DNA from 3 places in the Pseudoalteromonas sp. T1lg122 genome. Region 2 is predicted to be linked to each of the others. Evidence: predicted binding sites of a transcription regulator. Region 2 holds the regulator's gene; each other region holds the start of a gene.
What was found. Region 2 encodes FliA, which starts transcription of late flagellar genes. Its sites were predicted from a motif close to CTAAAGNTNNNNNNNNNNNNGCCGATA; they were not measured.
Positions count from the first base shown of each region.

Region 1: the regulator FliA is predicted to act here: its motif matches at 2,242-2,268, upstream of C2M33_RS10765 (DUF5610 domain-containing protein).
Region 3: the regulator FliA is predicted to act here: its motif matches at 2,238-2,264, upstream of pomA (flagellar motor protein PomA).

Region 1 covers NZ_PQCG01000025.1:21,693-26,206, forward strand. The annotation lists gene C2M33_RS10750 (thiol:disulfide interchange protein DsbA/DsbL) at 1-519, shown strand, start outside; gene C2M33_RS10755 (DUF523 domain-containing protein) at 578-1,033, shown strand; gene trmA (tRNA (uridine(54)-C5)-methyltransferase TrmA) at 1,036-2,133, opposite strand; gene C2M33_RS10765 (DUF5610 domain-containing protein) at 2,298-3,416, shown strand; gene murI (glutamate racemase) at 3,482-4,276, shown strand; gene C2M33_RS10775 (RNA recognition motif domain-containing protein) at 4,239-4,514, opposite strand, start outside.
Region 2 covers NZ_PQCG01000034.1:384,266-388,779, reverse strand. The annotation lists gene flhF (flagellar biosynthesis protein FlhF) at 1-562, shown strand, start outside; gene C2M33_RS19935 (MinD/ParA family ATP-binding protein) at 555-1,415, shown strand; gene C2M33_RS19930 (RNA polymerase sigma factor FliA) at 1,442-2,152, shown strand; gene cheY (chemotaxis response regulator CheY) at 2,193-2,576, shown strand; gene C2M33_RS19920 (protein phosphatase CheZ) at 2,594-3,361, shown strand; gene C2M33_RS19915 (chemotaxis protein CheA) at 3,377-4,514, shown strand, end outside.
Region 3 covers NZ_PQCG01000031.1:375,872-380,385, reverse strand. The annotation lists gene C2M33_RS12535 (hypothetical protein) at 1-350, opposite strand, end outside; gene C2M33_RS12530 (flagellar motor protein MotB) at 480-1,403, opposite strand; gene pomA (flagellar motor protein PomA) at 1,407-2,174, opposite strand; gene xseB (exodeoxyribonuclease VII small subunit) at 2,447-2,689, shown strand; gene ispA ((2E,6E)-farnesyl diphosphate synthase) at 2,694-3,581, shown strand; gene dxs (1-deoxy-D-xylulose-5-phosphate synthase) at 3,671-4,514, shown strand, end outside.

The DNA.
Region 1 (4,514 bases), on a different contig from region 2:
AAGCCAGAAGTAAAAGAGTTCTTCTCATTCTATTGCCCGCACTGTAATACATTTGAGCCTATCGTTGCTGATCTTAAAACGATGCTTAAAGAGGGTGTTAAGTTTAAAAAGAGCCACGTAAATTTTGTTGGCCCTCGCGATCCAGAAATCCAAACTGTTTTAGCACAGGGTTATGCAACTGCAACGGTATTACCAAATAGCGATAAGTTAGTTGCAGCTGTGTTTGATCATATTCACACTAAGCGTGCACGTATTAATGAACTGGCAGACATGAAAGGCATCTTCGTTGCACAAGGTGTAACAGCAGAAGACTTTGATAAGTACTACAACAGTTTTTCTGTGCGCACGATGGCGTCTAAAATGACTCGCGATCAAGAATACTATCAACAAAAAGGTGCGCTAAAAGGCGTTCCAACCTTTATAGTTAACGGTAAATACCGTCTAATCTTAGGTGCGGATTCAGGTATTAGCGATGCGAAGAGCATGGCAGACTTAATTAATTACCTAGCTGATAAATAAGCTCAATTAAATTTAATTAAAAGCTCCGTTCGCGGAGCTTTTTTGTTGGTAAAGAAAAATGCAAAAACTATTAGTTTCAAGCTGTTTGTTAGGAAACCCTGTTCGTTATGATGGGCAATCGCAAAATTTACTTCATCCAGGCTTAGAAACACTTAAACAGCAAGGGAGGCTCGTTGCATTTTGTCCTGAAGTGGCTGGTGGCTTACCGACACCAAGGCCGCCTGCAGAAATTAAAGCGGGCAGAGTACTTACCAAAGATGCGCAAGATGTCACAGTACAATTTGCTTATGGCGCAGAACAAGCACTTAAGCTTTGCAAAAAGCAGGGTATTCATTTTGCATTATTAAAAGAATCAAGCCCATCATGTGGTCGCAATACTATTTATGATGGTAGTCATTCAGGAAAGAAAATATCAGGGATGGGGTTAACTGCAAAACTGTTAACCGACAACAATATAGAAGTCTTCAGTGAGCAGCAGTTGCCAGCGCTTTTTGCTGCGCTGGCAGAGAAATAATTTTATTTGCGTTGTAAAAACACACCTGATTCGATGTGGTGGGTGTAAGGGAACTGATCAAAAATCGCAAAGCGTTTTACTTCATGGGTTTTGCATAAGTGATCAAGGTCACGCTCTAGGGTATCGGGATTACACGAGATATAAATAATGTTGTCGTAGTTGGCAACTAGGTCACAAGTTAGCGTGTCCATGCCAGCACGTGGTGGATCCACCAAGATTGTTTGGCAGTTATAGCTTTTCAGATCTATGCCATCTAAACGAGAGAAGGTACGTTCACCTTTCATCGCTTGAGTGAACTCTTCACTCGACATCCGAATAATATCTAAGTTCTCAACTTTGTTCTGTGCAATATTGTATTGCGCTGAGTAAACCGATGATTTTGATATCTCAGTAGCTAATACGCGATCGAATGAACCCGCAAGGGCAATAGAAAAGTTTCCATTTCCACAATATAGCTCAAGTAAATCATTGCTAAGTGGTTGGCAAAGCGCTTGTGCCCACTCGAGCATTTTGATGTTCACTTTCGCATTTGGCTGCGTAAAGCTATTTTCGACTTGTTGATAAATAAGCTCTTTACCGTTTACGTTAAGACGCTCGACAACATAGTCATTACCAATCACTTCTTTTTGCTTACGAGCACGACCAATAAAATCAATTTTAAACTGTGTGCTCAGTTTTGCCTTAAGCTCTTTAATTGCTTGCAGCCACTGCTCATCTAATTGTTTGTGATATAACAAGCTAACAAGGATTTCGCCACTTAAACTTGATAGGTAATCGATTTGAAATAGCTTACGGCGCAGAACTTCGCTACCTTTTAAGTTTTCGATCATGGCTTGCATAACTTCACCTACTAAAGGTGCTGCAGGGTCAAACTCATCAACGCGGATTTTTTCTTTAGTTTGTTGATCAAACATGATGTGAAACAGGTCTTCACCTTCATGCCATACTCGAAACTCTGCACGTTGGCGGTAATGAATAGGATCAGAGCCAAACACTTCTAATTTTTCGACACCAAAACGTCGAAACTGTGAGGTGATGCGCTGCTCTTTCTCACTCAATTGTGCATCGTATTGAGTTGTATCAATTTTTATAACCGCCATGGCTGATTACCTTTTATCTCTTAGCTTTATAACGGCGCTATTGTAGGGAGCGCTGAGGATTTGTCTAGTTTTGTTATTTATTTTAGTGTCGTTTTTTTATACAAAAAACTTAAGTTCTTTGGTTTTTGGCCGATAATGAGTTAACCATAACATGGAGTCGGATCATGAAAATTGGCAACCTAGGCTATATGCCTAATACAAATGTGAATAAATACAATGGCAAGCAGGCATTGCAACAGCCTACCATTCAAAATCGTCAAGATAGTTATCAACAACGCGGTCGTGAGCTCGCGGCAAAAGTTCTTGATGATAAACTTGCAGAGGCATTAGGCCTACCTAAAGCCGAAGAGAAAAAAGATAAGCCGCTGTTCGACTTTGAAGAGATCGTAAAAAACGTTCTCGACTTTGTTGGCGGTGCACTTCGTAAAGCAAAAGCCGATGGTGCTGATGATGAAAAACTCAAAGGCATGCTAGGTGATGCACGTAAAGGTGTGCAAATGGGCATCGACGATGCGTATGGTGAGCTTAAAGAGTCAGGCATTCTCAACGATGACATTGAAGAAGGGATCAAAAAGTCTAAAGAAGGTATCTACAAAGGTATTGATGAATTAGAGGAAGACTTGTTCAATCCTAAACCGAATGCGGTTTCAGTAAGCCAAGCTCAGTATATTAGTTTAAGTAATAACGCTGAATACACCTTCACCACCGCTGAAGGTGATGAAGTGAGTATTAGTTTTGCAGATGCATATCAAAGTAAGTCAGCAAGCAGCTATAGCAAAAATGGTGATAACGAGGCCTTTGTCAGTGAATCGTCTCAATCTCGTGACTTATCATTCTCGATGACAGTCAATGGCGATCTAAATGAGCAAGAGCAGCAAGCTATCAATGAACTGATGGAAGACTTACAAAGTGTCAGTGAGACATTCTTCTCTGGTTCATTAGAAGATGCCTTTGAACAAGCTAAAGAGTTGAACTTAGGCAACGAGCAACTTGTTGGCTTTACGATGGATCTGAAACAAACCAAAACAGTGGCAGCTATTAAAGGCTATGAAGAATATAAACCAGCCCCTGAAAAAGAAGTTGCTGAGAAAATTGCGCCATTTAATGACGACTTGAAGCAGGCGTTTAATAAAGCGGGCGATATTGGTTTGCAAAATGAACTAGCTGGCATCTTACAATGGTTAAACCAAGATAAAGAAGAAGTCAGTAAGTTGGTAGATTATACCAAAGCCATGTTTGAGCAAATGAATAAGCTACGTTCGGCAACAGAAGAAGAAGCGTAGTCCTTCTTTCTTTTTATTAAGCCACATGGCAAACTGCTGACCTTTGATGATCCGAGGTAAGCAGTTTGTCAGTTCATATAATGGTGTTTGATTCAGGTATAGGTGGAACAACCGTACTAGAACAGATCCAAGCTGTGATCCCTGATGCTGATTATAGCTATTTTATGGATAATGCTTTATTGCCTTATGGCGCACAAAGCCAGCAAACGATCATCGCTCGTCTTTTTGCACTACTAAAGTTTATAGAAACAGCAAACTTACACGTAGATATCCTAGTTATTGCCTGTAATACCGCTTCTACCTCTGCATTAGAAACTATTCGCCCTTATACAAATATCGAAGTTGTTGGTGTTGTACCTGCGATAAAGCCTGCGTGCGCTATTAGTAAGAGTAAACATATTGGCTTATTGGCAACACCATCGACGATTAAGAGTCGCTACACTGCAAACTTAATTAGTACTCATAGCCAAGGCACACAAGTTAGCTTATATGGATCAACGGCGCTGGTGGAAATTGCTGAAACACTATTTCATACGCAGAAAATCAATAAAGCAAAGCTTGAGAAAGTATTGAGTGATTTAGCGATAGCAGAAGATATAGATGTATTAGTTCTTGGTTGTACGCATTTCCCATTACTCGCCAGCGCGATTAGTGATTACTTCAAACAACAGGTATTACTCATTGATTCAGGTAAAGCTATTGCTAAGCGCGTTGAAAGTTTGATTACTTTACGAGGCTTTACTTTTACAACCGATAAAAAAAAGCCGCTGCATTACTATGCAACGGCTCCTATAGGTCATTCGCAATTACGCGTTGAGCTGATTACGCTGACTGATCAGATTCCTCACGGAAACCATTAGCCTCGTTCTCTTGTTTTTGTTTTGCTTCACGCACTTTTAAAGTACGTTGTTGGAACTCGCTATCATTTAATTGATTGATTGCGTTATCTGCATCCGCTTCTGCCATTTCAACAAAACCAAAGCCACGACGTTTACCTGTATTTTTATCTTTTAATAAACGTACGTTGAAAACTTTGCCTTGCTCTTCAAATAAAGCACGAACAACACCTTCATTAGCACGATAAGGTAGGTTGCCAAC
Region 2 (4,514 bases):
AGTGGCGTTGATCACTACTGATACTTACAGAATTGGTGCCTACGAACAATTGGCGACTTATGGTCGTATTATTGGCTGTGGCGTAAAGCAAGTAAAAGATGCGAATGAATTAGCAGAAGTGTTATACCATTTACGTAATAAGCGTCTAGTATTAATAGACACAGCGGGTATGAGCCAACGCGACTTACGTTTAACTGAGCAATTAAACACCCTAATGCGTAATCAGCGTGTTGATATTCGTAGTTATTTAGTATTAAGTGCAACAGCACAGATTAATGTCTTGCAAGAAACCGTAAGACACTTTAAAAAGGTTCACCTAAGTGGCTGTATCTTCACTAAATTGGATGAATCTTTAAGTTTAGGTGAGATTATTAGCATAGCGATTCAAAATCGTCTGCCAATAGGGTATCTTACTAACGGTCAGCGCGTTCCTGAGGATATTCGCGTAGCGAATGCTGAAAAACTAGTGAAAAAAGCTGAACAATTGTATTTAAAACGAGCAAAAGCACAACATTCAAGACGTCAAGCAGTAGCGTCGAACACAGTAGGGATGTATGATTAACACAGTATTAGATCAAGCAAGCGGCCTGCGCAAAATGAATCAAAATAATAATAGTGGCGTTAAAGTTATCGCTGTTACTGGCGGTAAAGGTGGTGTGGGTAAAACCAACGTTTCACTCAATACCGCAATTGCATTAGGTCAGCTAGGTAATCGTGTATTAGTATTAGATGCCGATTTAGGTCTGGCAAACTGTGACGTAATGCTTGGCCTTCGTGTTGAACGTAACTTATCTCATGTTTTATCAGGCGAGTGTGAGCTTGATGAAATTCTTGTTGAAGGCCCTGCAGGCATCAAAATTGTACCAGCAACGTCTGGCTCACAAAGCATGGTGGAATTAACACCTTCAGAGCATGCAGGCCTTATTCGCGCTTTTAGCGAGTTAAACACCGAGTTTGATATTTTAATTGTCGATACCGCCGCGGGTATTTCTGACATGGTATTAAGCTTTTCTCGTGCAGCCCAAGATGTTGTTGTGGTTGTATGTGATGAACCTACCTCAATTACCGATGCTTACGCACTTATTAAAGTCCTGAGCCGTGAGCATGGCGTATACAAATTTAAAATCGTTGCCAATATGGTGCGCAGTATGCGTGAAGGGCAAGAATTATTTGCTAAACTTTCAAAAGTAACGGATCGTTTTTTAGATGTTTCAATGGAGTTAGTAGCAACCATTCCTTATGACGAGAACATGCGTAAATCAACGCGTCGTCAAAAAGTGATTGTTGAATTATTCCCGAACTCACCGGCAGCGGTGGCGTTTAAAACATTAGCAACAAAAGCAGTTAAGTGGCCGATCCCTAATCAACCGTCTGGCCATTTAGAATTTTTTATTGAAAAACTAGTAAACGGCTAACTATGACAACATCGGTGAATAAAGCGATGGGATATCAATCAGCACAGAATCTGAATGCGATTGTTGAAAAACATGCCTCTTTAGTTAAAAAAGTGGCGTGCCATCTAATTGCTCGTTTACCTGCCAGTGTACAACTCGATGATTTAATTCAATCAGGTATGATTGGCCTGATTGAAGCGTCAAAAAACTTTGATGCAAGCAAAGGTGCAAGCTTCGAAACTTTCGCAGGTATTCGTATTCGTGGTGCGATGTTAGACGAAATTCGTAGAGGTGATTGGGCTCCTCGCTCAGTTCACCGCAATGCCCGCCTTGTGGCTGAAACCATATCTGAATTAGAAAGTACGCTAAATCGTGAACCAAAAGACACTGAAGTAGCTGAAAAACTTGATATTACACTGGATGAGTACCATCATATTCTACATGATGTAAATTCGAGTAAAGTATTAGGTATAGAAGACTTAGGCGTAGATGAAGACGTCATCACACCAGTAGGTCAGGATTTAGGACTAGACAAACCGTTTAATAACGTTAAAAATGAGCGGTTTAACCAGTCTCTATTAACGGCAATCCAATCGTTACCAGAAAGAGATGCTCTTGTTTTGTCTTTGTACTACAACGACGAAATGAACTTAAAAGAAATAGGACACATACTCGATGTTAGCGAGTCGCGTGTGAGTCAAATACATGGTCAGGCGATGATTAAGCTCAAAGCAAAAATCAATGACTGGATTAATTAGTAGTAAGTAAATAAAGGTTCAAACCTCACCGGAGGATGTTTTGGATAAAAACATGAAAATTCTTGTTGTTGATGATTTTTCTACAATGAGACGTATCATTAAAAATCTATTAAGGGATTTAGGTTTTACCAATGTGCAGGAAGCTGACGACGGTTCAACAGCATTACCAATGCTACAAAATCAAGAATTTGATTTTGTTGTAACAGATTGGAACATGCCTGGTATGCAAGGTATTGATTTGTTACGCGCAATTCGTGCTGATGATAGCCTTAAGCATATTCCTGTATTAATGGTGACAGCTGAAGCGAAAAAAGAACAAATTGTTGCTGCTGCTCAAGCAGGTGTTAATGGCTATATCGTTAAACCATTCACTGCTGCGACACTTAAAACCAAATTGGAAAAAGTGTTCGAACGTTTAGGTTAATCTAAGGGGAGAGGCTTATGTCAGCACTTGCTGCGCCTCAAATAAGTTTAGAGCAAGCTCGTCAACTTGTTGAGTATCTTGAAAATGGTGAACAAGAAAAAGCCGATAAGCTGATTCTTGAAGCTGCATCGAAAGAACAATCAGAGTTGTTTGCTGAAGTCGGTAAATTGACGCGTCAGCTTCATGAAGCGTTAAAAAACTTTGACTTAGATACTCGTCTCGCCGATTTAACTACCGAAGCGATCCCAGACGCTAAGCAGCGCTTAAATTATGTTATGGAAATGACAGAAAGCGCCGCAAATAAAACCATGGATGCGGTTGAAGCAAGTTTACCGATTGCACAACAACTTGCTGATGAAATCGCAACAATAAAACCCACTTGGGATCGTTTAATGAGCCGAGAAATTGAACTCGGTGAATTTAAATCGTTATGTCATAGCTTAGATAAGTTCATGAATAACTCGCACACCAAAACCGACGAATTACAAGGTTTGATGACTAATGTGTTGATGGCTCAGGACTATCAAGACTTAACGGGGCAGGTTATCCGCCGAGTTATCGAATTAGTGCGTGAAGTAGAAGACAGTTTAATTAATCTCTTAACTGTGTTTGGCAGTCAAGAAGATGGTCATCAACAACAAGAAAAACAGGCCATAGAAAAAGCACCTGCGACCAGTGATACACTAGCAGGTCCTGAAGGGCCGATTATTGATAGTGAGTCTCGCGATGATGTTGTCTCAGGACAAGATGAAGTCGATGACCTATTATCAAGTCTGGGCTTCTAAGAGGAGAGTAGCTGCATGAGCTTTGAAGTCGATGAAGATATATTACAGGATTTCCTTGTTGAAGCAGGGGAAATCTTAGAGCTTTTGTCAGAGCAATTAGTCGAGCTTGAAAATAACCCAGAAGACAAAGATCTTTTAAACGCCATTTTTAGAGGCTTTCACACTGTAAAAGGTGGTGCAGGCTTCTTGAGCATGACAGAGCTTGTTGATGCGTGTCATGGTGCAGAGAATGTTTTCGATTTATTACGTCAAGGTGTGCGTACAGTTACACCTGAGCTGATGGATGTAATCCTACAGGCCCTCGACACTATCAATGAAATGTTCGCTACGATTCAAAATCGCGAACAACCAGAGCCCGCAGATCAAGCCCTATTAGATGTTCTTCATAAATTAAGCCAGCCACCTACAGCAGAAGAGCTCGCTGGTGAAGATATTTCTGTAGCAGGCGATGTTGCAGTTGCACCTGAAGAGCCTGTTATTGAAGAGCCAGTTGTCGATACGCCTGACGTTACAGCTGATATCGCGACAGATAATATTGATGAAGATGACCCATTTGCTTTCGACATGTTGTTTGATGGCGGTGGTCTTGCAGATAGCAAGCCTGAATCACAGAACATTGACGAAATCACCGAAGATGAATTTGAAAGCCTACTTGATGAGCTTCATGGCAAGGGGCAAGGTCCTGCTTCAACCACGCCAGATGTAATTAGTAGCGACAGTGACGACATCACTGATGACGAATTTGACAGCTTATTAGATGAGTTACACGGCGTTGGCAATTTCGGTGAAGTAAAACAAGATAAAGTTGCTCAGCCAGAACCTGTTAAAGCTGCTGAACCTGTTGCACCAACACCTGCTGCAGAAGCAACAAGTAGTGGTTCAGACGATGAAATTAGCGATGACGAGTTTGAAGCCTTACTTGACGAATTACATGGGAAAGGCAGTGCGCCACAGTCTTTAGAAACGGCAGCGCCAGAAAAAGCCCCAGAAACGCCTAAAGCGGAGCCTGCAAAACCTGCTCAACCAGCAGCTTCAAAACCTGCGGCTCAACCTGCACCAGCAGCAAGTAAACCAGCGCCAGCTCCAGCAAAAGCACCGGAAAAAGCTCCCGTCGCTGCAGCAGCGCCAAAGAAAGCGCCACCACCACAGGCTG
Region 3 (4,514 bases), on a different contig from region 2:
TGGCGGTCAACTAAACGAAACAATTGCAAAATGGGCGCCATTATAACAACAAGTTGCCCCAAAGCACTTTGCCATAAGTAAACTTTATCTTTAATACCTAAGTAAGCAATGACAGCCATCCAAGCAATATCATTAAAAGCCCAAACGACATAGCGCCAGATATAAATGTCATCAAATGCTTTTAAAGCAGAATAAATAAGAGTCCCGTATAGGAAGAAAGCGGCTGTGATAACAGCAAAGTAAAATGCAGGCCAGTCTTTACGAAGATAAAAAATAATAATAGCTGGGCTCAAAATGAACACCCAGCTATTGCTCAAAATAACTCTAATTTGTTCAAACCAATCAGGCACAATAAAGCGTCTTAATCAGTTTTATCATCATCACCGCCATCACCATTGCCTGGCATGTAGCTATATTTATCAACTTTTTTCATTTTTATACTCCATTACATGTGTTAATGAAGTTTCACTTTAATTGATTTACGGCCTTACATCAATAGGGTCAGATTCGTGTGCTTTGCCTTGCATGATAGAGATTTCAACACGGCGATTTCGTTTACGATCTTCATCGGTCACATTCGGTACAAGGGGCCTTGTTTCAGCATGCCCTACCACGACCATTCGTGACTTATCAAAGCCTGGTGCTTTTTCCATTTCACTGGCGACTGCCACTGCGCGTTTTGATGATAAATCCCAGTTATTCGTATAAAGCTCATTCGATACTTGGAAATCATCAGTATGCCCTGACACGGTAATTTCGCCCGGCACATCTTTTAACAGCGTGGCGATATCTCGAATAATCGGTTTAAATTTTGGCTGTAAAAACGCACTGCCAGACGGGAATGAACCATTTTCTCGAATGCGAATAATAATTTGTTGGCCTAATGACTCAAGCTCAATTGCCCCATCCATTATTTGCTGTTCTAGCTGCTGGGCAATTTTCTTCACAAGTTCATTTGTTTGTTCTTGATCAGCCGCAGAAATTGACTGTTCCAAGGCTTGTTGCTGAGCCGTACTTTGTGACTCACCACCACGCTTGTTACCGCGTTGCTCTTGACGACCACCGGCAGAGCTTTCGTCGCCGGCCTGAAACTCAAGCATTTGCTGCGTCATTTCTACGGTTTGTTGTTGAATCGTTTCAATTGGAGTGGGTTCAGGCTTACCAGGCGTGAACTCCATGGCAATGACTGAGGTTCCTTTAGGAATATCTTTTACTTCTATTTTATTTTGTACACCGAAAGCAAACTTCATAGAGCCGGCAATTTGCTTGAACTTCAGTACATCCATTTCAGAGAAGGCAAGTAAGAGTACAAAGAAACACATTAATAGTGACATTAAATCTGCGAAAGTTCCCATCCAAGCAGGTAAGCCTGGTGGTGGGCATTTGCACTCTTGATCAGACATCCCCTACTCCTCGGTATCAACTTTACGTTTTGATTCAGCCAAGTAGTTTTTCAAGATACCTTCAATCACTTTCGGGTTTTGGCCATCTTGAATACCCAGTACTGCATCAAGAATTAAGCGTTGGTTAAGCGCTTCCTCATCTTTACGCAGCTCTAGTTTTACCTGAATAGGAATAGCAACAACGTTTGCCAAAAAAGCACCATAGAGTGTAGTTAAAAGAGCTACAGCCATTGCAGGACCGATTGCTTTAGGGTCATCCATGTTTGACAACATAGCAACCAGACCGATCAGTGTACCGATCATCCCCATCGCTGGAGCGATATCGGCGAGGGACTTAAATAAGCCTGCACCAATTTCATGGCGAGTAGCAGTAAGGGAAATATCTTTTTGCAGTGTAGCTCGTACCACATCAGCATCATGACCATCCACTAACATATCAACCCCTTTACGCATAAAGCCGTTAGGGATTTCGGCTTCTTCTAATGCTAAGAAACCACCTTTACGTGCTGAGTCAGCTAATTCTACTGCTTTTTCGATTAATTCTTCTGGCGATTCAATTTTGAACATAAAGGCTTTCGCAGCGACCTTACCAATGCCCAAAAATTGCCCCATAGTGAAATTCGATAATACGATAAAAATCGAACCACCAAATACAATGACCACCGAAGGCGTGTTGTAAAACATTGCAACTTGGCCGTCACTACTTAACACCATCGACATAGCAATTAAGCCTATGGCACCAAGAATACCTATTATGGTTGCTAAATCCACATACCCCTCCAGAGGAACAATTACACGACACCCATAGGCATCAAATTTTTATTATTAACTGCTTATCGGCAAGCAATTGAAATACTTAAATCATTAAATGAATTAATTTTATTTTAATGTAAGATTTTTAAGCTACAAGTTTAAGCTGTATCTAAAACCGTAAAAATAGCATATTGAAAATGGATTATGCGTAAAAAAACACATCATTCTTTGACCTAGTTTAGCATTCCCCCTAAAATTGGCCTCACTTTCTAACAGCTATCGAGGCCACAATGGCAACAAAGAAACCAGAAAACTTAAGCTTTGAAGAAGCACTGGATGAATTATCTCAAATTGTTGCACAAATGGAGCAAGGTGAACTGTCGCTAGAGCAGTCACTCAAACAGTTTGAACGCGGCATTGCGTTGGCAAATGCTTCATCTGGTAAGTTACAACAAGCCGAACAAAAGGTTGCCATATTAATGGGCAACGATAGCCAAGCGCCTCTTAGCAATTTTGATTCAAACCTGGACTAATTAAGTGCAATTAAAAGAACAACTACAACGCGCTCGAGAAGACGTTGAAGCACATTTAAATCGCTATTTCGAACGACCACTTAATACCGAAAAAACCATCAAAGAAGCCACGCATTATGGTGTTTTAAATGGTGGTAAGCGCTTACGTCCTTACCTTGTTTATGCAACTGGCCGAATGATGGGCGCAGATAAAGCCGATCTTGATATTCTTGCCGCTGCTATTGAGTGTATTCATAGCTACTCATTAGTCCATGATGACCTACCTGCCATGGATGATGATGACTTAAGACGCGGCCGTCCTACCTGTCATATTGTTTACGGGGAAGCGCAAGCCATACTTGCCGGAGATGCATTACAAACACTGGCATTTGATTTAATCGCCAACCATCAATTTGCAGTTTCAGCTACGCAACAAGTAAAAATGATAGCCTCGTTAAGCAAAGCCTCAGGTATTGAGGGTATGGTAGGTGGACAAGCACTGGATATCGAAGCGACCGATAAACAAATTACTGTTGAACAGCTGGAGCGCATTCACCAGCTAAAAACAGGCGCATTACTTAATTGTGCAATTACACTTGGTGCGTTGTGTGCTAAAAATTGCGATGAACATACCCTCGCGCAATTAAACCTATTTGGCCAAGCAATAGGACTGGCTTTTCAGGTACAAGACGATATCCTTGATGTAGAAGCTGATACTGAAACATTGGGTAAACCACAAGGTTCAGATATTGCAGCTAATAAAGCAACTTACCCTGCTTTATTAGGTATGGCTGGCGCAAAGCAAAAAGCACAAGATTTACTGGCTCAAGCTCATCAAGCTCTTGAGGCAATTGATTACGACACCAGCGAACTGGCGAGCCTTGCTAGCTATATCGTTGAACGTAATTATTAATGCCTACAAAAGAAAGACAAAATAACTAAAAAATCAGAGCAGCAATGGGCTATAATGCACTCTGGTTAGCGAAGGATGTATAAAAAATCATGACACTTGATAGTAGCAAGTATCCATTATTAAGTTTGGTTGACGAACCAGCACAACTGCGTGATTTAGCGCAAGACAAGTTACCTGCGTTTAGTAAAGAGTTACGCGAATACCTACTTAACTCGGTTTCGCAAAGTAGTGGTCATTTAGCATCAGGTTTAGGCACTGTTGAACTAACAGTTGCGCTGCATTATGTTTATAACACTCCTGAAGATCGTTTAGTATGGGATGTGGGTCATCAAGCATACCCGCACAAAATCTTAACGGGTCGCCGTGACCAAATGCATACTATCCGTCAAAAAGACGGTTTGCACCCTTTCCCATTCCGTGAAGAAAGCCCTTACGACACTTTCAGTGTTGGCCATTCGAGCACCTCAATTTCAGCAGCCTTAGGCATGGCCATTGCCGCTGAAAAAGAAGGTAAAGATCGTAAAACTGTAGCGGTTATTGGCGATGGTGCGATTACGGCGGGTATGGCATTTGAAGCAATGAATCACATGGGTGATGTAAACCCTAACGTGTTAATTATCTTAAACGATAATGAAATGTCGATTTCAGAAAACGTAGGTGCACTAAATAATCACTTTGCTCGTATTTTATCTGGTAGTTTCTACACCAATATTCGTGAAGGCAGTAAAAAGCTGCTTTCAGGTTTACCGCCAGTGAAAGAACTTGCTAGCCGCATGGAAGAACACTTAAAAGGTATGGTCATTCCAGGCACGTTCTTTGAAGAATTAGGCCTAAACTACATCGGCCCAATTGATGGTCATGATGTAAATATGTTGGTTGATACCTTACGTAATATGCGTAACCTTAAAGGCCCGCAGTTACTGCATATTAAAA